DNA from 4 places in the Microbispora sp. NPDC049633 genome. Region 3 is predicted to be linked to each of the others. Evidence: riboswitches for the same ligand, from Rfam matches in the RefSeq annotation. Region 3 holds a riboswitch; each other region holds the start of a gene.

Region 1 (5,283 bases), on a different contig from region 3:
CTCGACGTCCGGGCCGTCGTCGACGCCCTGCCGCAGCGGCCGGTACATCGGCAGCGCGCCGTACATGAGGACGACCGGCCTGCGGTCGACCCTGAGCAGCGGACGGCCGCGCCGGACGACCGCGCCCTCGGCGGGCGCCCAGGTCACGGTGCCGGAGGCGTCGGTGCTGACCCGCCGCTCGCCCGAGTAGGTCAGCGCCCCCTCGACGGTCTTGGTGTCGACCAGGTCCTGGCGGGTGATCGGCGCGGTGGCGGGGACCGGAGGCGGGGACGGCTCGGCCGCGCCGGCGCCGTCGCCGCCCGCCACGGCGACGACCGTTCCCGCGGCCAGCGCGAGGACGCCCGCGCCCGCGATCACCAGGCTCGTCCTCACCCGTTCCTCCCCGGGGCGAACTCCTCGCAGGCCTTCTGCGCCTCGTCCATCGCCTTCTCCTGACCCGGCTTGAGTTTGATCTGGAGTCCCTGCCCGGGCGCCGGGTCGGGGACGTCGACACCGTGCTCGCGCATGCACTGGGCGAACCTGACCATGCGGTCGCGCACCTCGGGATCGTCGCCGCCGAGCTTGTCGCCGACCGCGTCCTTCATGAAGTGCTCGCAGGCCTGCATGGCCTTGCGCATCGTGGCCTCCTCGCCCTTCTTGCCGGTGATGCGGACGCGTCCGTCGGGGCCGGGGTCGGGCATGTCCACGCCGTGCTCGCGCATGCACTGGGCGAACTTCAGCTGGGCCTCCTGCAGGTCGGCCGGGCCTCGCGCGGACGGCTTCGCCGTCGCGGTGGAGGCGGCGCCGCCGGCACTGGCGACCCCGTCGCCGGTGGGGGCCGCGCCGCAGGCGGCCAGTGCCAATGCCAGTGCCAATGCCAGTGCCGGCGCGAGCCCGAGGGCCGGTGCCAGGGCGCGTGGCGGTCGTACGCGCATGAGTCGCTCCTCCTCTCCCGGGACGTTCGCCCGGGACGCGGCCCAACTCCAGCGGAGGCGGTGCTAAACGCGGATAAGCGAGATCGGCTCGTCCGTGCTTATCCGCGGCTAACACCTCGTGCGTCACGCTCGGAGCCGAGCGGGAGGTTGGGATGCGGGTGCTCGTGGTCGAGGACGAGGAACAGCTGGCCGACGCGGTCGCCCGGGGGCTGCGGCTGCACGCGATCGCCGTGGACGTGGCCTACGACGGGCGGGAGGCGCTGGAGCTGACCGCCTACGTCGACTACGACGTGGTCGTGCTGGACCGCGACCTGCCCGACGTGCACGGGGACGAGGTCTGCCGGGAGCTGATCGGCGCGGGCGGGGCGAGCCGCATCCTCATGCTGACCGCGGCCGGGCGGATCAGGGACCGGGTCGGCGGCCTGTCCCTGGGCGCCGACGACTACCTCGTCAAGCCGTTCGCGTTCGCCGAGCTGGTGGCCCGGGTCCGGGCGCTGGCCCGGCGCTCGTCCCGTGCGGTGCCGCCCGTGCTGGAGCGGGCCGGGATCCGGCTCGACCCCGCCCGCCGTACGGTCGTGCGGGACGGGCGTCAGGTGGTGCTGGGCCGCAGGGAGTTCGACGTGCTGCACGAGCTGATGCGGGCCGGCGGCGACCTGGTCACCTCGGCACGGCTGCGCGCCAATGTGTGGGACGAGCACTCAGACGCCGGGACGGGCGTGCTGCGCGTCACGATCACCTCGCTGCGCCGCAAGCTGGGCGTCCCTGCCGTGATCGAGAACGTGCCGGGCCGGGGGTACCGGCTGTGACGCGTGCCCTGTTCTTCTGGGGCAGGCTGGGCCTGCGCATGCGGCTCGCCCTGCTGTACGGCGGGCTGTTCTTCGTGGCGGGGTCTGTGCTGCTGTGGTTCACCCACCTGCTGACGGCTCGGGCGCTCAACCAGCGGTTCGTGGTGGCGGTGGGGTCGAAGGTGACCGGCGGAGGCACCCCCGACGCCGTCCCGGGCGGCGCGCTGCCCGGCGCCGACATGCTCGCGCAGCGGGTGCGTACCGATGTCGAGCAGGGGGCGGCCGGCGTGCTGAGCGACGTCCTCGGGTCGTCGCTGATCGTCATGATCCTGGTCGGGGCCGTCGCGGTGCTGCTGGGATACCTGGTCGCCGACCGCGCGCTGCGCCCGCTGGAGCGGGTGACCGAGACCGCGCAGCGGCTGTCGGAGAGCACGCTGCACGAGCGGATCGCCCTGAGCGGCCCCCAGGACGAGGTCAAACGGCTCGCCGACACCTTCGACGCGATGCTCGACCGGCTGCACCGGGTGTTCGACGCCCAGCGTCGGTTCATCGCCAACGCCTCCCACGAGCTGCGCACCCCGCTCGCGGTCAACCGTACGGTGCTGGAGGTGTCGCTGGAGGAGCCGGCGGCGTCGGAGGACCTCAAGGCGCTGGCCCGGGCGCTGCTCGGCACCAACGCCCGGCACGAACGGCTCATCGAGGGCCTGCTCATGCTGGCCCAGTCGGAGCAGGAACTCACCGCCCGCAGGCCGGTCGACCTGCGGCAGGTCGTCCGTACGGCGATGGAGCAGATCGACCTGCAGCCGCGCCGCGGGAAGGTGGTCGTCCACGAGGACCTGCGCCGGGCGGTCGCGTACGGCGATCCGCTCCTGCTGGAGCGCTGCCTTATCAACCTGCTGGAGAACGCGATCAAGTACAACGTGCGGGACGGGGAGGTCTGGGTCCGGCTGCGGGAGGACGAGACCGGGGTGAGCGTGACGGTGGAGAACACCGGGCCTGCGGTCCCGCCCTACGAGGTGGACGATCTGTTCGAGCCGTTCCGCCGGCTCGGGGGCGACCGCGTCCGCTCCGCCCGGGGGGCGGGGCTGGGCCTGTCCATCGTGCGGGCCATCGCGGTGGCGCACGGCGGCACGGCGGAGGCGGACGCCCGGCCGGCGGGCGGCCTGACGGTGACCGTGCGCCTGCCCGGGGCGGCTCAGAGCTGATCACATCCGGAGTGCCGTACCCACTGTCGCCCGGTCTCTCCCTGCTCGTGAGTAAAATCCGAGTTGTTCTAACTTGACCGGTTTGACCTGGTCTATTACCTTTTAGGCAGCTCAGGGCGCACTTGCTCATTCAATGGTCAAGAAGCCCTCCTCAGACCGACGCGGCCGGCCGATCCCGGCTTGCCGCCCGGCCGCCGAGTCCGCGTCCGCGCGGAGCCGGGGACCCACCTCTCCTGGGGTGAATCGGCATGCCTGCCGTAGGGCGCCTTCCAGCCCGAACCCGTCAGCTAACCCGGTAGGCGGCATGGAAGTAAGGGAGTTCGCCCCACCATGCACGTCCTCAACACCTGCGTCCGCGCCGCCCTCGCGAGCACCGCCCTCGCCTCGGCCGTGCTTGTCGCGGCACCGGCCGCGCACGCCGACAACCCCGCCACCGGCAAGGGCCCGGCGGCCACGCAGTCCATGGCCGAGATCGCCAAGACCCTGCCCAAGGTCAGCGCCACCGACGTGCTGAACCTGGCCAAGAGCCAGGTCGGGATCAGCGAGAACGCCTACGGCGGCGGGACGAAGTTCCAGCAGTGGTACATGACCACTCCCCGCGCCCAGGAGACCCTCGCCCGCGACGGAGGCAATCTGAAGGGCTACCTGAACGCGCCCTGGTGTGACATGTTCGTCTCCTGGGTCGGTCACCAGCTCGGCATCGGGCCGGTCATGGGCTCCGACGCCTACACCGTCGAGCACGCCCACTGGTTCGCCGATCACGGCCGCTGGGGCCGGACGCCCAAGCCGGGCGCGGTGGTGTTCTTCAACTGGAACGGCAGCAAGGACATCGACGACATCGTGCACGTCGGCTTCGTCGTCAAGGACAACGGCGACGGCACCATCCGGACCATCGAGGGCAACACCGGCAACGGCGCCGTCGAGGCCCGCACCCGTAACACCTGGCAGGTGGTCGGGTACGGCTACCCGATGTACCCGGGCGAAGCCGCCGCTGCCGCCTGACGCCCGACGCCTCGAAGCGCGCCGGACACCCCGGCGCGCTTCGCCGTACCTCCCGCCACGGGCGCCCGGCGCGAACGCTCACGTCGTCGGCCGCCCACGCGGCGCGCCCGGCCTGGGGGCCACGCGCTCGAGCTTGGTCCAGCCGGTCCAGCCCCGCTGCCTCAGCAGCTCGATCAGCCGACGCGCCGGCGGCACGGTGTCGAACGCCAGCGTGTCCATGAGCGTGACGAGCGGTGACTCGATGTCGGTGTCGTCGACATAGTCCTCGCCGCGCTCGTCGGCCATCCGCGTGATGTAGGCGGCCAGCTTGTCGGCCAGCTCGACCAGCCGCGGGTCGTCGTCGGCTCGGTCGAGAGCCTGACTCAGGGTGAGGTAGAAGCCGGCGAGCAGCGGGTCGTCGATCTGCTCGCGCTTTCTCGCCATCCACTCCGCGACTCGCGCGGGTGAGTGCGCGGCCAGCGGGATCCAGCCGTCACGCTCGGCCCGGACGATTCGCTCGTCGACGCCGAGCGCCCGCAGCCGGTCGAGATACTCGACCACCTCCGAAGGGAGCGCCAGGCCGTCCCCGGAGGCGAGCCGGGCGATCCGCTCGCGATGCCGCTGCCGCTCCCGGATCTCCGCCCGCAGCCGCCTGTCGATGTCCGCGACCGCCGCGGCGAACTCCTCCTCACCGGCCCGCAGCAGCTCCCGCACCCGCGCCAGCGGAACCCCGGCCTCGGCGAGGGTCCGGATTCTGATCAGCTCGATCACGGCGCCGGCGTCGTATCTGCGGTAGCCGGAGTGGTCGCGCTCCGGCTCCGGCAGCAGCCCCTTGGCGTGGTAGTGCCGCACCGCGCGCACCGTCACTCCGGCGTAGGACGCCAGCTCGCCGATGGTCAGCATCAGACCGGTCTCCAGGAGTCGCTCAAGAGGTCGCCTGGCCGGGTGGGCCTTCCGCACCACGAATGATCTGGGCGATCCGCGGGGCATGGGTGAAGACCAGCCGGTGGTCGGCGTCGAGCCATGTGGTGGTGATGTGCGGGTGCTCGTGGACAAGCCGCTCGACGCCGGCACGCCAGATCCGGTTGAACCGCGGTGCGTGCCCTTCGCCGCTCTCGCCGGCCATCGAGGTCGACATGATCATTTTGATGGGCCGGTCGATCTCTTCGTATCGGTCGAGGATCTCGGACCGAATCACGTCGATCTCGAGGTTCAGGTCGAGAATCTCCCGGGCGGTGAGCGACACCTGACGGGCAGTGCCCCGCTCGGCCTCCTGCCGCGCCGACTGATCTTCCCACATGGCGCGAAACTCCGGCAGGACGGACTCGGTGATGAACGGTTCGGACACCGGGTTCGCCCCGTCGATGAGCACGAGCTCGGCGACGGCGCCGGGATGCT
Region 2 (5,283 bases), on a different contig from region 3:
TCGCGACGTGCGTCAGCTCATGGGTCACGACGACCAGGCGGCCCGTCGCGGACAGGCGGGCGAACGCGGCCGGCTGCACGATCACCCGGCCGCCGGTGGCGACGGCCGCCAGGCCCTCCACCTTCGCCGGCGCGGCCAGCACGGCGGTCTGCTCCTCGCCGCGAGGCACGAGGACCACCGCGCCGCCGTACCCGCCCCAGATCCTCCGCACCGCACGGTCCGCGCGATCGGCCAGCGCGGCGATCTCGGCGACCAGCGGCCGGGGCGACCCGACGACGACAGCGCGCGCGCCGCGGGCGACGGAGGCACCGGTCCACATGCCCGGATGCTCCCGCGCGGCGGCGCGGGCGTCGAGCCGCAGGGCGAGCAGCGGATCGGGCGGGGCCGCGGCCTCCGGCCCGGCCAGCAGCGCGGCCAGCGCGACGGCCACGGCCGCGGCACGGCGGGGACGGACTCCGTGGGACGGATTCGCGGGCCGGCGCCGGTCGGCCTCGGCGCGCACGCCCGGCACGCCGTCCGGCACGACTACGGGCACGCCGCTCGTGACAGTCACGCCGTGCATGGTAGCCAGCACATGCCACGGCCCCGTCCACCTCGGCGAGGTGGACGGGGCCGCAAGGACGGCACCGGTCGAGGGGGCTTGGTGACCGGCGCCCTCAGACGCCCGGACGGACGGCACCCACGAAGGTGCTCCTCCGGTAGGCGTCCAGCTTGTCGATCCGCACCCGCGTGCCGCTGTGCGGAGCGTGGACCATCTTGCCGTGCCCGACGTACATGCCGACGTGACCGCCGCCGCTGGTGAAGATCAGGTCACCGGGCTCGAAGTGCCCCCAGGACACCTTCTTCCTGACCGCGCCGCGGATGGACCACGTCGTGCGCGGCAGCCGTACGCCCGCCTTGCGCCAGGCGTACTGGACCAGGCCCGAGCAGTCGAACGCGCCCGGTCCGGTGGCCCCGTAGCGATAGGGGTCGCCGATCTGCTTCCTGGCGGTCTGCACCGCGCGCAGGGCCTTGGCCCGCTGGAGCGCGCTTCTGCTGACCTTCCGTTTGGCGGCGGACTTCTTCTTCGTCGCCTGCTTCTTCGCCGCGGCCTGGCGGGCGGTGGTGTTCGCACCGGTCGCCGTGGCCGTCTTCGGGGCCGTCTTCGTCTCGGGGGCTGTCTTGACGACCGTGACCGTCACCGTGTCGGCCGCCGCCGGATGCGCACCGGCGACCCCTACGGATGCCGTCAGAGCGGCACTTCCAAGGGCAATTCGGGCAATACGGGACAGGCTAGCGGGGGTGGTAGACAGGATCTCTCCTCGGCTCTTCCGCAAACGCCTACCGGGTTAGCTGACGGGTTCGGGCGGGGAAGTCGCCCTACGGCGCGCGATGCGCCGATTCACCCCGGACCTTCGCGTGAAGGTCGATGGTTCCCCGGCTCCGTGCCTCCTGACTGCACGGACTCGGCAGGCCACCGGCGCCGGGGATCCCGCGAGGGGGTGTTGGGGGCGCCGATGACGGTGGAATTGTTCGCGCTACCGGCCGGCCGGACCGGTTCGCGGCGGCGAGGCGTGCTCGCCGCGGCCCAGAAGCTACCCAGGACCCGGCGCGTTCGGCAAAGCCCCGCCGCCGGATAAAGATCGGATAACGAAGGCCGCGGAGAAGAAACCGCAGCTTACCCGCAGCACGGATGGCTAAATGTGACTCTGCTCACAGTCCCGCCACAGAGGCTGAGTTCGGTCACTTCAGACGCAACCATCACAGCGCGGGCGAGACGTCAGGGACGGACGGCGCCGATGGCGTGATACTCGGCAAGTGTGACAATCTTCACAACATCTCCGGTCTGCGGAGCGTGGACGACCTTGCCGTCGCCGGCGTAGATGCCGACGTGCCCGTACCCGGCGTGCCAGAGCAGATCGCCCGGCTGGAGCTCGTCCAGCGAGACCCTGCGGCTCGCGCCCCAGGCCCACTGCTCGTAGCTCGTCCGGGGCAGGGTCACCCCCGCGGCCGACCAGGCGGCCTGCACGAGACCCGAACAGTCCCAGGAGTCCGGCCCGGTGCCTCCGTAGCGGTAGGGCTTGCCGACCTGCTTGTAGGCGAACTGAAGGGCCGCCAGCGCGTTGCCCGACGCCGGCCCGGTGTAGACGATGCCGGCGCTGTTCGGGTTGCCCGGGTTGTACGTCCCGAGCGAGCGCAGCAGCTTCATCTGCTCCCTGACGAGCTTGTCGACCTTCTCCTTCTCGTCGGCGAGCTCGCTCCTGACGTCGGCGGCCTCGTTGTAGGACGCCTTGCTCTGGTCACGGCGGTCCTTGAGGCCCTGGATGGCGCTCTCGTACTCCCGGAGCCGCCCGGCGCGCTCGGCCGAGATGTGGTTGAGCGTGGCGAGGCCGCTGAGCGTGGAGTCGGGATTCGAGCTGTAGAAGACGCCGCCCCACGAGCCCATCTCGCCGACCTGGTAGCTGTTGACGGCCATCGTGACCAGCCCGGAGCGGAGCTCCTCCACCCGGACGTTGTGCTTCTTGTAGTCCTCGTTGACGGCGAGGTACTTCCGCCTCGCCTTCTTCCACTTCTCGTTGGCCGCGTTGTAGCGGTCCACGAGCTTGTCGGCCTGCTCGTTGAGCTTGTTCAGCTTCGCCTTGGCCTGCGCGACTGTGGGCTTCGGATCCGCCTGCGCGCCCGTCACCGGCATCAGCAGGACCACGGCGGCCAAACCGGTGGCCACCGGCACACGCCCTCGCACTGAGGCCCCCTTTAGATCTACGAAACCTGCGCGCGACTCTATCTAGGCGATCATGAAGCTTCAACCTGGTCGCAGGTATTCGCCGTGGTCATGACACAGGGCGACGAGGCGCGTCCGGAGCGTGCGTACGGGCGCTCAACCGCGGCCGAGCCGGCGCAGCAGCAGGAGCGAGGGCACCGGGCGCGCGCCCATGCGGCGCACCGACTCGGCCACCTCCCGGTCGGAGGAGACGACCGCGATCGCCCGCCCCGACGGCTCCGCCCGCACCAGCGTGCGGATGAGGTCGTCGGCGATCTCCCCGGGCGCGCTGAACATCACCCGGACCCCGCGCGGCGCGGACACCTGGACGGGCCCGTTCAGCTCGGCGCCGTCGAAGACGCACGTCACCTCCGCCCGCGTCTGGACGGCGAGCCCGCCGAGCCCGGTGAGCAGCCGGGCCCGCTGGTCGGCGAGGGTCAGCGAGGGGTAGCCGGTCTTGGTCACGTTGTAGCCGTCGACGATCAGGTGCAGGTGAGGGAGGGCCAGGAGCTGGTCGAGCAGCTGGGGGTCGTCGTTGGCCAGCGCCCGCGCGGGCACGGCCGTCACGCCCGGCTCGCCCGGCACGACGGCGGTCACGTAGTCGGCCGGCCTGCTGATCGTCGTGGGCAGGCCGAGCTCCTTGCGCAGCCCCGCGGCGGTGTCCTGCAGCGCGTCCAGCAGCACCCGGACCCGGGCGTCCTCGATGCTGCGGCCCTCGCGGGCGGCCCTGCGGCTCGCCTCCAGCTGGCGCTCGGCGTCCGCCAGGCGTTCCTTGAGCCGGCGCAGCTCGGTCTCGGCCGCGCCGTTGGCGCTCGCGACCCTGGCCCGCGCCTCGGCCGTCTCCGCCTCCAGCTCGGCCGCCCTGGTCTCGGCGGCCCTGACCCGCTCACGGGCCTCGTGCAGCTTGCGCCGCAGGTCGGAGTTCTCCGCGCGGGCCGCCTTGAGCTGCTCGCGCACCCGGTCGATCTCCTCCTTGGCGGAGGCTCGCTGCGCCGCGAGCTGCTCGCGCAGCCGCGTCTCCGCCTGCTCCCGCTGGCTGCCCGCCGCGGCGGCCTGCTCCAGGTCGGCCCGCGCCTGCTCGACCAGGTCCGGCCAGCCGGGCGGACGGGTCAGGTAGGCCGCCGCCGCGACCAGCACCGGCTCGGCCGCGGGGGGCACCGTACCCTCGGCCAGGCTCGTCACCAGCTCGGGCCAGGCCGCCTCCAGCGTCTCGGCCACCCGCTCGCGGAACTCCTTGTCGTTCTCCAGCTGGGCCGCGATGGGCGCGCTGCCCAGTCGGGCGCGCTTGCGTGGGTCGAACTTGGCGATGTTGCGCAACGGCGGCGGCACGGCGGCGGCGGGCATCGAGCCCAGCACCTGCGCCGCGACCTCCACCACGTGTAAGCGGACCTGCTCGGGCAACGGACGAGACAGGCCTTCTCCGGCTGAACTCATCTCGTCGCTCCTCGGCCGTGTCCTACAGATCTTCTGCCCACTGCGGTCGCCCCGGCGGCGCCTCGCGGTGCTGTCGCCCCCGAGTGCGAGAACGCCCCCCGATGCCCGCCGCCGCGAGACGTGAGCCTCGCGGCGCGCCCACCGGGCCGCCCTCACACGGCAAGATCTGCGAGACACTCCCTTGTTCTTGTCCCTTCCAAGGGTACGGCCGTCGCACCGTGTCCATGCCGCGTTCATGATCTGTCACCGGGCCGCCGGCGGTGCGGCCCGGCGCGGACGACCCGTTGGCGGGCGCCCGGCACCCGTCCGTACGCTTGGCGGCGTGTTCACCCCGCCGTACCCGATCACGACCCCCCGGCTGGTCCTGCGCCCCTTCGCCGAGGCCGACCTCGACGACCTGCACGCCTTCCACTCCCTGCCGGAGGTGACCAGACACCTGTACTGGGACGCCCGTACGCGGGAGGAGACGAAGGCCGCGCTCGACCGGAAGATCGCGTGCGCGTCGCTCGGGGAGGACGGCGACGTGCTCAGCGTGGCCGCCGCACTGGCCGGCGGAGGGCCGGTGATCGGCGATCTCACGCTGTTCCTGCGCAGCCGTGAGCACCGCCAGGGCGAGATCGGCTTCGTCTTCAATCCGGCCTGCCAGGGCCGCGGACTGGCCACCGAGGCGGCCCGCGAGATCCTGCGCATCGGGTTCGAGGGTCTCGGGCTGCACCGCGTCCACGGCAACTGCGACGCGCGCAACACCGCCTCCGCCCGCCTGATGGAGCGGCTCGGCATGCGCAAGGAGGCCCACCTGGTGGAGAACGAGTTCTTCGCCGGCGCGTGGAGCGACGAGCTGATCTACGCGATGCTGGCCCGCGAATGGCACGCCGGGGCGGCGTCCGCGTAGCTCCCCACCTGGCCGTTCCTTTACCGTCGCATGGGGCCGGTACGGCAATTGTCGGTCGGCGTCTCTATGGTCTTGGGCGTGGATGCGGTACAGGGCACGCTGGACGAGCTCGGCACTCCCCTGCGGGAGGTGACGTTCGTCGTCTTCGACCTGGAGACCACCGGCGGCTCGGCCGCGGAACACGCCATCACCGAGATCGGCGCGGTGAAGGTGCGCG
Region 3 (5,283 bases):
GCGGCTCGTCGCCCGGCGCGGCGACCGCGGCGACCCTGATCCCCCGCGCCGCGGCCAGCTCCACGAGGTAGCCGCCGAGGCCCCCGGCCGCGCCCGTGACGAGCAGGGTCTCGCCCTTGTCGAGCCCGGCGAGGTCGAGCGCCTGGACGGCGGTGAGCGCGTTCAGCGGCAGTGTCGACGCCTCGGGTGCGGCCACCCCCGCGGGCGCCGGCGCGACGGCCGCCTCGTCCAGCACCACCAGGTCCGACTGAGCCTTGGGCCGGTCGGTCAGCCGATCCGACAGCCCGATGACGCGCTCACCGGGGCGTACGGCCGTCACGCCCGCTCCGGCCCGGTCGACCACGCCCGCCACGTCCCAGCCCAGCGCGTACGCCTCCAGCCGGGGCGTGAGGCCGTAATCGGGCAGGGCGCCCGAGGCGGTGATGAGGTCGATCGGGTTGACGGCGGCCGCCTCCACCCTGATCCGCACCTGGCCCGGCCCCGGCTCGGGATCTGGCGTCTCGATCACCCGTACGGCACCGTCCTGTGCCACCAGTGTTCTCATGTGTCCTCCTTCCACCTGGCGCCGAGCGTAGGGGGAGTTACTCTCTTTCAGTTAGTAGGCACCTGTAAGTGCGTAAGTAAGGCGGAGGAAAGGTGTAATCGACCCTCGGTGCCGGTCCGAACCCGACTGCCGGCTCACGTGCCTGGGTGAAATCTCCGAGCGCCGCCGGAAGCGATCGGGCGGAGGCTGTCGAGGCGCCCCGGAAGGCGTACGACCGGCCGGTCGGCTTTCAACCTTGACGACCTTCGCGGCAGGCGTTTACCTTCCCTGAAGGGTGGGCCGACGAATCATCGTCGTGGGGGAGGGCGGACGATGGGTGTTCCCGAGGTCGTCTACCGAGGTGACAGTCTCGCCTCGGACTTTGATCGTGCCGGTATCACCGATGAGGACTTACTTCTTCTCGCGGAGCTGGCCAAGGGCGTGACCGCAGACCGCGTGGGCCGCAGTCTCGACGTCAGCGGGCGCACGGTGCGGCGGCGGCTGCGGGGCATCTGCGACCGCATCGGCGTCGCGACGGCGATCGAGGCCGTCGCCTGGGCGGCACGCCGCCGCCTCATCTGACCGTGTTCCGGATCGCACGAGGCCGGGAAGGGCGCCGGAGAAAGCGGCGACGTCGGCGGAGCCGTCCAAGCGGCGGCTCGGCCGGCGTGAGCTCCGGGTCGCGCGGTCTCGCGGCGAGGCTAGGCCGGTGTGAGCTCCGGGTCGCGCGGTCTCGCGGCGCGGTTCAGCCGGCGCGCGCTCCGGGGCGCGCGGTCTCGGCGGCCCCGCTCAGTCGGCGACGCGCACCGCTCCCGCGAACGGCCGTCCGGCGATCTTGGCGATGTGGATGACGTCTCCCGTGCGCGGCGCGTGGATCATGTAGCCGCCGCCGATGTAGATGCCCACGTGGTGCAGGTCGGAGTAGAAGAACACCAGATCGCCGGGGCGGAGCTGGTCGCGGGAGATGTGGGTGCCGGCCGTCCACTGGTCGCCCGTGTAGTGGGGCAGGCTGATGCCGACGGCCTGGTAGGCCGCCATGACGAGACCCGAGCAGTCGAAGGAGCCGGGGCCCTCGGCGCCCCACACGTACGGCTTGAGCTGCTGCCTGAGGGCCCAGCGCGCCGCCTGGGCGGCCTTGCCGTCGCCCACGATCGGGAACGCCATCCGGCTGCGCGTCTCGCTGCCGACCGTGCGGGAGACCTGCCGGTAGAGGCTGCTCTCGGTCTTCTTGATCAACTTGGTGATCTTGTCGCGGCGCGAGTCGAGGCCGGTGAGCAGCTTCTTGACCTCGGCCTGCCGGGCCGCCGCGCTCTCCCTGGCCCGCGCGGCGGCGTCCATGGCCTTGGTGACCTCGGCGACCTCCTGGCTCTCCTGCAGCTCCAGCGCGTACGTCGTGGAGGCCTGGCTCAGGTACTTCCGCGGGTCGGCGTCGCTGTCGATGAGCACGAGCGCGTTGCCGAGCCCGTTGGTCATGTAGGAGTGCTGCGCGAGGGCGCTGGCCTTCTGCCGGCGGACCTCCAGCTCGGCCTCGCTCTTGGCGAGGTTCTTCTTGGCGAGCTCGGCGGACCTCTCGGCCGCCTTCAGCCGCACGCGCTCGCCGTTGTACTGCTCGGTGAGGCTCTCGATCTCGGTGTAGAGGCTCTCGACCTGTTCCGTGAGCTCCTTGAGGCTCGGCTTGGGGTCGGCGGTGGCGCGGACCACCGGGGCGCCGAACGTGATCGCGGTGAGCGCGACGCCGACGAACGCCAATCGGCGGATGGCACCCGGACCGGCCGTGCCGGATCCGGACCGTCGGCGGCGGGCGTGCCTGCCCGCCGGCCGTCCTCCACGCGTGCGCAACCGAGCTCCTCTCCCACATGTGCCCCGCGGCAGGCCGTGTGTCGTGGAGCACGGCCATGTGGCGGGGCACTACTGAGCGCCTACCGGGTTAGCTGACGGGTTCGGGCCGGAGTAGCCCTACCTTGGTGGATTCACCCCTTGACGATCTAGACCGAACCGATCCTGATCCTGCAGTTGGGTCCCCGGCTCCCCTCCGCACTCGGTGCTTCGAAGATTCGGCGCCCGGCCGCCGTGAGCGCTCACGATGACCGGCATCGTCGGTGGACGATAGTGCACGGCGAGTTCTTGCTCAACCAGAACTCCGAAACCCGTCTACGTTTGACAACCAAACGATCACAGCTGGGTCACGGGCTCAATGGGGGTACATCCGCGTTTACCTGTGTTTGGAGCGATTCGAGGTGGTGGATGTGCCGCGCGGACTGCCGGAAAAAGTGGGACGAACCGGATCGCGGTCTCGCGGGTCGGCCGGGCGTCCATCCGTATCCTGACGGCTACAGAGGGTCAGGCCTCATGTCGGGCGTGGTGTTTGGGAATGACCGTTATCCGTGGAGGTCCTTCGCGCCGACTATGAGGGATCGGATTGCGTCCGGCTAGGCTGACCGCTCATGGAGCAGGTCGCCGCGCAGACATCCAGTGGTTCGGGTGCCACGGCCGTGACGGTGCGCCGGGCCAGGACGCCGGACGTCCGGGCGATCCGGCGCCTCGTCGACGCGTACTCGGGCGTCGGCCCCCGTCTGCTCAAGAAGAGCACGGTGACGCTGTACGAGGACGTGCAGGAGTTCTGGGTCGCGGAGGTGGGCGGGCAGGTCGTCGGCTGCGGCGCGCTGCACGTGCTGTGGGAGGACCTCGCCGAGATCAGGACCGTCGCCGTGGACCCCGTGGTGCGTGGTGGGGGCATCGGTCACCGGATCGTCGCCGCGCTCATCGAGACCGCCCAGGATCTCGGCGTGCGGAGGGTCTTCTGCCTCACGTTCGCGGTCGAGTTCTTCGCCCGGCACGGCTTCCGGCCCATTCAGGGCACACCGGTCTCTCCCGAGGTGTACGCGGAACTGCTCGCGTCGTACGACGAGGGCGTCGCCGAGTTCCTCGATCTGGAGCACGTCAAGCCGAACACTCTGGGGAACACCCGGATGTTGCTGCACCTCGACCGCCATTGACCGCCGTTCACGCCCCGGCAGATAATGATCTTGACGCGAATTGTCAGCGTCCGCAAAGGTGACTGTTGTTACGCCTGTCGCTACTTTTGGCAATATCAGCGTGTGCTACGGACGTGCGGCGCATGCGTCTTCGAAACGAGGTGACACGGTGAGCACCGGACAGCCGCCGTACCCCCAGGACGAGTCGGACGGAACGCCACCGCCGTCATCGCACCCCGGGTACGGCACGGACAGACAGGCCCAGGACTACGACCCTGACGTGACGGTCGTCAACTACCGCCACACGGGGCAGAACACGGGCCCGCAGCAGCCGCCCGGCTACGACGCCGCCCAGGGCGGCTACGGCCAGCAGCAGGGCTACGGGGCCCAGCAGGGCCAGCAGCAGGGCTACGGCCAGACCGGGCCCCAGCAGGGGTACGGCCAGCAGGCCGCCTCGCAGCAGTACGGCCAGCAGCAGGGCTACGGCCAGACGGGCCCGCAGCAGGGCTACGGGGCCCAGCAGGGCCAGCAGCAGTACGGCCAGCAGACCCCGCAGCAGGGCTACGGTCAGCAGCAGGGTCAGCAGCAGGGGTACGGCGCCCAGCAGCAGTACGGTCAGCAGGGCTACGGCGCCCAGCAGGGCCAGCAGCAGGGCTACGGCCAGACCGGACCCCAGCAGGGGTACGGCCAGCAGGCCGCCTCGCAGGACTACGGTCAGCAGCAGGGCTACGGCGCCCAGCAGCAGTACGGCCAGCAGGGCTACGGCGCCCAGCAGGGTCAGCAGCAGGGCGGCTACGGCCAGCAGCAGTACGGTCAGCAGGGCTACGGCGCCCAGCAGGCCGCCTCGCAGGACTACGGCCAGCAGCAGTACGGCCAGCCGGGGTACGGCCAGCAGCAGGGCTACGGTCAGCAGCAGGCTTACGGCGCTCAGCAGTACGGCCAGCAGGGCTACGCCCAGCCCGCCTACGGCCAGCCGTACGCGGCCGCGGGGCCGATCCCGCCCGGCGCCCCGGCGCCGCTCGCGGAGTGGTGGCAGCGCCTCGTCGCCCGCATCATCGACGGCGTGGTCGTCGGCATCCCCTTCGGGATCATCTCGGTCGTGATCGCGGCGATCATCATCACCAACCCGAGTGTCGACATCGCGAACGGGAGGATCACCCCGGGAGGCGGTTACTTCCTGGCGGAACTGCTCACGGCGATCCTGGCCGGCATCGTCATGGTCGGTTACGAGTTCGTCATGCTGCGCCAGCGCGGGCAGACGCTCGGAAAGATCGCGATGGGCATCAAGGTCGTATCGATCGGCGGAACCCTCGACGGCGGCCTCGCCGTCGACACGGCCGGTAAGCGCGCAATCGTGATGTGGGGTCCGCAGTTGGTGCGCTGGATTCCCTTCGTCACGTACCTGGCGGGCATCTTCTCGTTGCTGAATATCCTGTGGCTGCTTTGGGACAGGCCGTTGCAGCAGGCGTTGCATGACAAGGTCGCCAAGACCGTGGTGGTCAAGGTCAGGTAACGACCGTTGGGGGGGCCGATGGAACGGACCATCGGCCCCTTTTTCTATGGCCGCTTTGGCGCCGCCGGTACCGGGTGCCCATCCGGCTGTGCGGGAAAAACCGTACGGGGCCGCCCGGGCGTGCCATGCTTGGGTTCACCGTCCCGAGAGGTGCCCCCAATGACCGCGAGACCGCCCCCGGCGCCAATCCTTAAGCCCGGCCCTCGCCGTCCCCGTCCGGGTCATATCGGTCCACGGGCGGCTTAAGGAACCGTCAGGGGCGCTTATGGGGC
Region 4 (5,283 bases), on a different contig from region 3:
CGCTGCACCATCACCGACGAGTAGCCGAGGGAGAGGAACCCGGGATTGCGCCAGATGTTAGCGCTAACAGATCCGTGGTCGCCCTTGGCCTTTCCATTGCGGACTGTACCTGTCCGCCTCCGTGCAATCGCTGCGGTTTTTCCTGGCGTGGCCCGCTTCGCCACGCTTTCACCCCCCGAAGGAGGAGAACGAAACAATGGATTCACCCCCCATTCGCATGACGAGCGGCCGGCGTCGTTCGCCGGTCGGTGTCGGCGTACGCCTCGTGGCGGTGCTGGCCGCGTTGGTGGCGGCCACCGCGACGTGGGCGGTGCCGGCGTCGGCGGCGCCCGCACCCCTGGTGAGTGCGGCGTCGGGGCGTTGCCTGGACGTGGCGGGCAACACCGACGCGCTGGGCACCGCCCTGCAGATCTACGACTGCAACGGGCAGGCGAACCAGGGCTTCGAGTTCACCTCCGCCGGTGAGCTGCGGACCTTCAACGGCACCCGGTGCGTGGACGCCTACAACATGGGCACGACGAACGGCACCAAGGTCGTGATCTGGTCCTGCAACGGCCAGAACAACCAGAAGTGGCGCCAGAACTCCGACGGCACCATCGTGGGCGTCGCGTCCGGGCTGTGCCTGGACGTCGTCGGCGCCGGCACCGCCAACGGCAGCCAGGTCCAGCTCTACAGCTGCTGGGGCGGCGACAACCAGAAGTGGAGCATCCGCGGAGGTGGCGGCCCGAGCTCGTCACCGTCCCCGACGGTGACGCCGACCGGCGGCACGTGCGACCTCCCGTCGACGTACCGCTGGACCTCCACGGGCTCGCTGGCGAACCCGAAGTCCGGATGGGTCTCGCTCAAGGACTTCACCAACGTCGTCTACAACGGCAAGCACCTGGTCTACGCGACGACGCACAACACGGGCACGAGCTGGGGTTCGATGAACTTCGGCCTGTTCACCAACTGGTCCGACATGGCCTCGGCCAGCCAGAACACGATGCCCTTCTCGGCCGTCGCGCCCACGCTGTTCTACTTCGCTCCGAAGAACATCTGGGTGCTGGCCTACCAGTGGGGCGGGACCGCCTTCTCCTACCGGACCTCCAGCGACCCCAGCAACGTGAACAGCTGGTCGGCGCAGCAGACGCTGTCCACGGCGAGCATCACCGGCTCCGGCACCGGCCCCATCGACCAGACCCTCATCGGTGACGGCCAGAACATGTACCTGTTCTTCGCCGGGGACAACGGCAAGATCTACCGGCAGAGCATGCCCATCGGGAACTTCCCGAGCAGCTTCGGCTCCAACTACACCCAGATCATGAGCGACACGACGAACAACCTGTTCGAGGGCGTCGAGGTCTACAAGCTCCAGGGCCTGAACAAGTACCTGATGCTGGTCGAGTCGATCGGCTCGCAGGGCCGTTACTTCCGCTCGTACACGGCGACCAGCCTGGGTGGTTCGTGGACCCCGCAGGCCACCAGCGAGAGCAACCCCTTCGCGGGCAAGGCCAACAGCGGCGCCACCTGGACCAACGACATCAGTCACGGTGACCTGGTCCGCAGCAACCCCGACCAGACCAAGACCGTCGACGCCTGCAACCTGCAGCTGCTCTACCAGGGCCGCAGCCCCAGCTCCAACGGCGTCGACTACGGCCTCCTGCCCTACCGGCCGGGCGTGCTGACGCTGCAGCGCTGACGATGTGACGCAGGATTCATGAGACCTCCGGTCGGTGTCGCCCGACCGGAGGTTTCCTGTTTCCGAGGGCGCGGGCGCGCGCGGGGTTCCCGGCCTGCGTCGCCGCAGGCCGGGAACCGTCGTCCTCGCGCCCGGTGTCAGACCCCCGGGCGTACGGCGGTGAGGAAGCTGCTCCTCCAGTAGCCCTTGAGGCTGTCGATGCGGACCACCGCGCCGCTGTGGGGGGCGTTGATCACCTTCTTGTGCCCGATGTACATGCCCACGTGGCCGCCGCCGCTGGTGAAGACGAGGTCGCCGGGCTTGAGGTGGGCCAGGCGGACCTTCTTCTTGGCGGCGTTGAGCATCGACCACGTCGTGCGCGGGAGCTTGATCCCGGCCTTGCGCCAGGCGAACTGGACCAGCCCGGAGCAGTCGAACGCCCGCGGGCCTGTGGCGCCCCACACGTAGGGGTCGCCGAGCTGCTTCTTCGCCACCTTGATGGCGCGCTCGGCCTTCTCCTGCTGGAGAGCGGACTTGCTGAGCTTCTTGGCCGCGGCGGCGTCCGGGGTGGCCCCGGCGGTGGTCGCCGCCGTGGTCGCCGCCGCAGTCGGGATCGGGGTCGGGGTCGTGGGCGCCGCGGCGGTGTCCGGGGTGGCTCCCGTCGCGGGGGGCTGGGGCGGGATGAGCGTCGAGGCGGGCTGTGGTGCCGTGACCGTCCCCGGAGCGGCGGCCGCGGGCAGTGCGCCGAAGGCCGCTACAGAGGCGGTGAGCGCGACGCCACCGATCGTGACGCGGGCGATGCGGGACAGGGTGGCGGGGTTGGTAGACAGGGGGTCTCTCCTAGAGTCTTCCGCTTGCGCCTACCGGGTTAGCTGACGGATTCGGGCAGGGAAGTCGCCCTACGGCGCTCGGCGCGCCGATTCACCCCGGACCTTCGTGCGAAGGTCGACTGGTTCCCCGGCTCCGTGCTTCCTTGCCGCACGGATTCGGCGTCACCGGCGCCCTGGGGGGCGGAGAGGACACGACGACGGTGACAGTGGATTTTCGTTTTCAAGCACGGCGGTGCCGGTTCCGCTACGGCGGCGTCATGGGGTACGCCGCCGTCGCAGGGCAAGGAAACTACCAAGCTCTCCCATATCCGGGCAAAGGGCACATAAAGGGTAAGAAGCCCATAAAAGGGATCATGGCCACATAATCGCAGGTCAGAGCCGCGTGCTTGGAGAAACGTGGCGCTCGTCACACCCGGACGAGAGCCGGAGGGAAGCTTCCGGCATCGTGAAGATCAGCGCGTACGCCAGAACGTGCCGTTGGCCGAGGGGTCGTCGGGGTCGCCCTGCGGCACGGTGAAACCCGCGCCCCACAGCGCCGCCGTGCCCGGCCTGCGCGCGATCGAGGACAGGACGGCGTCGGTGCCCGCCTTCCGGGGGAGGGGGACGCTCCTCCACGCCGAGCCCGTCACGTGCCACAGGGTGGGGTTCCAGTTGCCCTGCACGACCCACATGCCGCCCTTGCCGTCGGGCTCCACCTCCGTGTACGGCTGCGCGTTGGCGGCGCCGACCGAGGCGGACCAGGACGTGCCGTTCCAGCGCATCACCAGGGTGCGGTTGTAGGTGACGTCGTCACCCTCGTCGTCCGCGCCCTCCCAGGTGACGCCGCCGACGGCCCACACGTTCCCCGGGCTCACGACGGCGATGTCGGCGAGGAACGCGACGGCGTCGGGGGCGGGCAGCTTGACCGCGGGTGTGGGCACCAGCGCCCAGGACCCTCCGTTCCACCGCATGATCGCGGGACGGTCGCCCTTGCTGCCCGCCGCCCAGACGTCGCGGGCCCTGTACGCGTCGACGGCGGCGGCGTGAGCCGGCAGCCGGACGCTCTTCCACGAGGATCCGTTCCAGTGCCTGGCCGAGGCCGAGGACCCGGCCACCGCCCAGACGTCCTTCGCGCCCGTCGCGTCGGCGTCCGTCGCCGAGAACGCGCCGCCCAGCGAGAAGGTGGTCCACGCGCGGCCGTTCCACCGGGCGGCCTTCCCCTGGCCGAAGACCCAAGCGTTGCTGTTCGAGGTGGCCGCCACGGCCTTCAGCTCGTACGGCGGGGCGCCGGGGACCACCTGCCACGCCCGGCCGTCGTACCTCTGGACCAGGCCCCGCTGCTTCCCGTTCGCGACCCGGTGACCGGCCGCCCACACGGAGCCGTCGGCCAGGACCGTCACGTCGTCGAGGACGTCGTCACCGGGCAGGGTGTTCACCCTGGCCAGCCGCCACGCGGCGGTCTCCCCGGCCCGGCCGCCCTCGTGGGTCACGCCGGAGGCCGCCACGGCGGGCGCGCACGCCAGCCCGAGCGCCGTCATCCCCGAGACGAACACGGTACGCACAACGCCTCCCCTTCCGTCATGAGGATGACGTTCGGAGGAGAGGGTCGGTTCACTTCGTCACCGGGACGATTTGCTCGCCTTCTCCGTCCACGGTTCGTACGTGCTGTCTCCCGGGAGCACCCAGACCCGCGTGTCGGGCCTGGTGATCGTGCGTAGCGGCGTCGCCTTGCCGGTCGTCTTCGAGACCCGGTAGACCGCCACGCCGGTCTTGGTCTTCGAGCGCACGACCACGCGCCCCGCCGTGTCGAAGTCGAGGTCGTCGATCTGCTGCCCACGGGGCAGCCGCACGGTCACGGTGCCGCTCTCGTGGCCGGTGCGCAGGTTGAGCAGGCGTAGCTTGCGGGACTCCGGCCACGAGCCGACGGGCACCGCCGCCGTCACGTAGTCGTTCGCCAGGGCCACCACCCACTTTCGCGTCTTCGGCCGCAACCGGGCACGCAGCGCCCGGTCGAACACCGTCACGCGGCCCCCTACCACCCCCTGCAGCAGCAGCCGTTCACTGTCCGGGCTGAACCCCGCGAGGTTCCAGTCGTCCCTGCCCGCGGGCAGCGGCAACGTCCTGCCTTTTCGCAGGTCCACCAGGGCCCCCAGCCCCGGCGCCGAGGTCCCGGTGACCACGAAGCCGCCGTCGTCCGACACCGACGGCCACTCCTCGCCGATCGCGGTCGCCGTCACCCCGCGTATCGGCTTCTCCTCGCCGTGCAGGGTCCGCCGGACGAATACCCCGTCCGACTTGCGGAAGTAGAAGTAATGCCGGCCGTCCCCGCTGACCAGGAACGCGGCCCGGGTCCCGGCGTTGACCGCGTCCTTGGGCGCCACCGCGAGCGCTTCCGGCACCGGCACCACGTCTCCGTCGGTCAGCACCAGTTCCCAGGTCTGCGTCCGCTGGGCGTACGCGATCGTTACCGGGGTGGCGGCCGCCGCGGGCCGCGCGGCCAGCGGTACGGCGGTCAGGAGCAGTGCCCCGAGGGTCATGCGCAATCTCATGCTGGGTGAGATGCCGCAGATCCGGGAATTGTTGTGGGTCTATCGCGAGGCCGGCGTCCGGTAGTCCCTGATCGTGATCGCGGTCGCGGCCCTGCGGATCGGCTCGGTGATCCGCTCGATCATGCGGTTCCTCCCCGGCAGGTGCGGCATCAGCCGCAACATCAGCATCTGGAACTTGATCTGCGTCGCCGACTTCAGCACCATGCCCTTGAGGTTGTTCGCGGCGAGCTTCTGGTTCTCCTCGGCGAAGTGCCGCATCTCACGCTCG

The links. A riboswitch is a leader RNA that binds a small molecule or an ion and turns the genes downstream of it on or off. The one in region 3 is predicted to bind cyclic di-AMP.
Region 1: it holds a riboswitch for cyclic di-AMP, as region 3 does, so the genes downstream of both, AB0J39_RS29270 (CHAP domain-containing protein) here and AB0J39_RS36515 (NlpC/P60 family protein) in region 3, are expected to answer to the same signal.
Region 2: it holds a riboswitch for cyclic di-AMP, as region 3 does, so the genes downstream of both, AB0J39_RS29950 (C40 family peptidase) here and AB0J39_RS36515 (NlpC/P60 family protein) in region 3, are expected to answer to the same signal.
Region 4: it holds a riboswitch for cyclic di-AMP, as region 3 does, so the genes downstream of both, AB0J39_RS11460 (C40 family peptidase) here and AB0J39_RS36515 (NlpC/P60 family protein) in region 3, are expected to answer to the same signal.

Annotation. Positions count from the first base shown of each region.
Region 1 is NZ_JBFAOO010000151.1:11,120-16,402, reverse strand. Features, by position in the region: gene AB0J39_RS29290 (peptidoglycan-binding protein) at 1-372, opposite strand, end outside; gene AB0J39_RS29285 (hypothetical protein) at 369-914, opposite strand; gene AB0J39_RS29280 (response regulator transcription factor) at 1,067-1,720, shown strand; gene AB0J39_RS29275 (HAMP domain-containing sensor histidine kinase) at 1,717-2,904, shown strand; cyclic di-AMP (ydaO/yuaA leader) riboswitch at 3,087-3,220, shown strand; gene AB0J39_RS29270 (CHAP domain-containing protein) at 3,235-3,906, shown strand; gene AB0J39_RS29265 (MerR family transcriptional regulator) at 3,985-4,788, opposite strand; gene AB0J39_RS29260 (alpha/beta fold hydrolase) at 4,811-5,283, opposite strand, start outside.
Region 2 is NZ_JBFAOO010000159.1:11,342-16,624, reverse strand. Features, by position in the region: gene AB0J39_RS29955 (hypothetical protein) at 1-553, opposite strand, end outside; gene AB0J39_RS29950 (C40 family peptidase) at 657-1,181, opposite strand; cyclic di-AMP (ydaO/yuaA leader) riboswitch at 1,303-1,461, opposite strand; gene AB0J39_RS29945 (NlpC/P60 family protein) at 1,760-2,722, opposite strand; gene AB0J39_RS29940 (NYN domain-containing protein) at 2,858-4,174, opposite strand; gene AB0J39_RS29935 (GNAT family protein) at 4,497-5,066, shown strand; gene AB0J39_RS29930 (DEDD exonuclease domain-containing protein) at 5,145-5,283, shown strand, end outside.
Region 3 is NZ_JBFAOO010000276.1:1,778-7,060, reverse strand. Features, by position in the region: gene AB0J39_RS36525 (NADP-dependent oxidoreductase) at 1-544, opposite strand, end outside; gene AB0J39_RS36520 (LuxR family transcriptional regulator) at 857-1,105, shown strand; gene AB0J39_RS36515 (NlpC/P60 family protein) at 1,313-2,272, opposite strand; cyclic di-AMP (ydaO/yuaA leader) riboswitch at 2,425-2,577, opposite strand; gene AB0J39_RS36510 (amino-acid N-acetyltransferase) at 2,968-3,519, shown strand; gene AB0J39_RS36505 (RDD family protein) at 3,668-5,011, shown strand.
Region 4 is NZ_JBFAOO010000032.1:34,305-39,587, reverse strand. Features, by position in the region: gene AB0J39_RS11465 (non-reducing end alpha-L-arabinofuranosidase family hydrolase) at 197-1,678, shown strand; gene AB0J39_RS11460 (C40 family peptidase) at 1,816-2,151, opposite strand; cyclic di-AMP (ydaO/yuaA leader) riboswitch at 2,500-2,659, opposite strand; gene AB0J39_RS11455 (hypothetical protein) at 2,940-4,028, opposite strand; gene AB0J39_RS11450 (WD40 repeat domain-containing protein) at 4,086-5,003, opposite strand; gene AB0J39_RS11445 (FAD-dependent monooxygenase) at 5,055-5,283, opposite strand, start outside.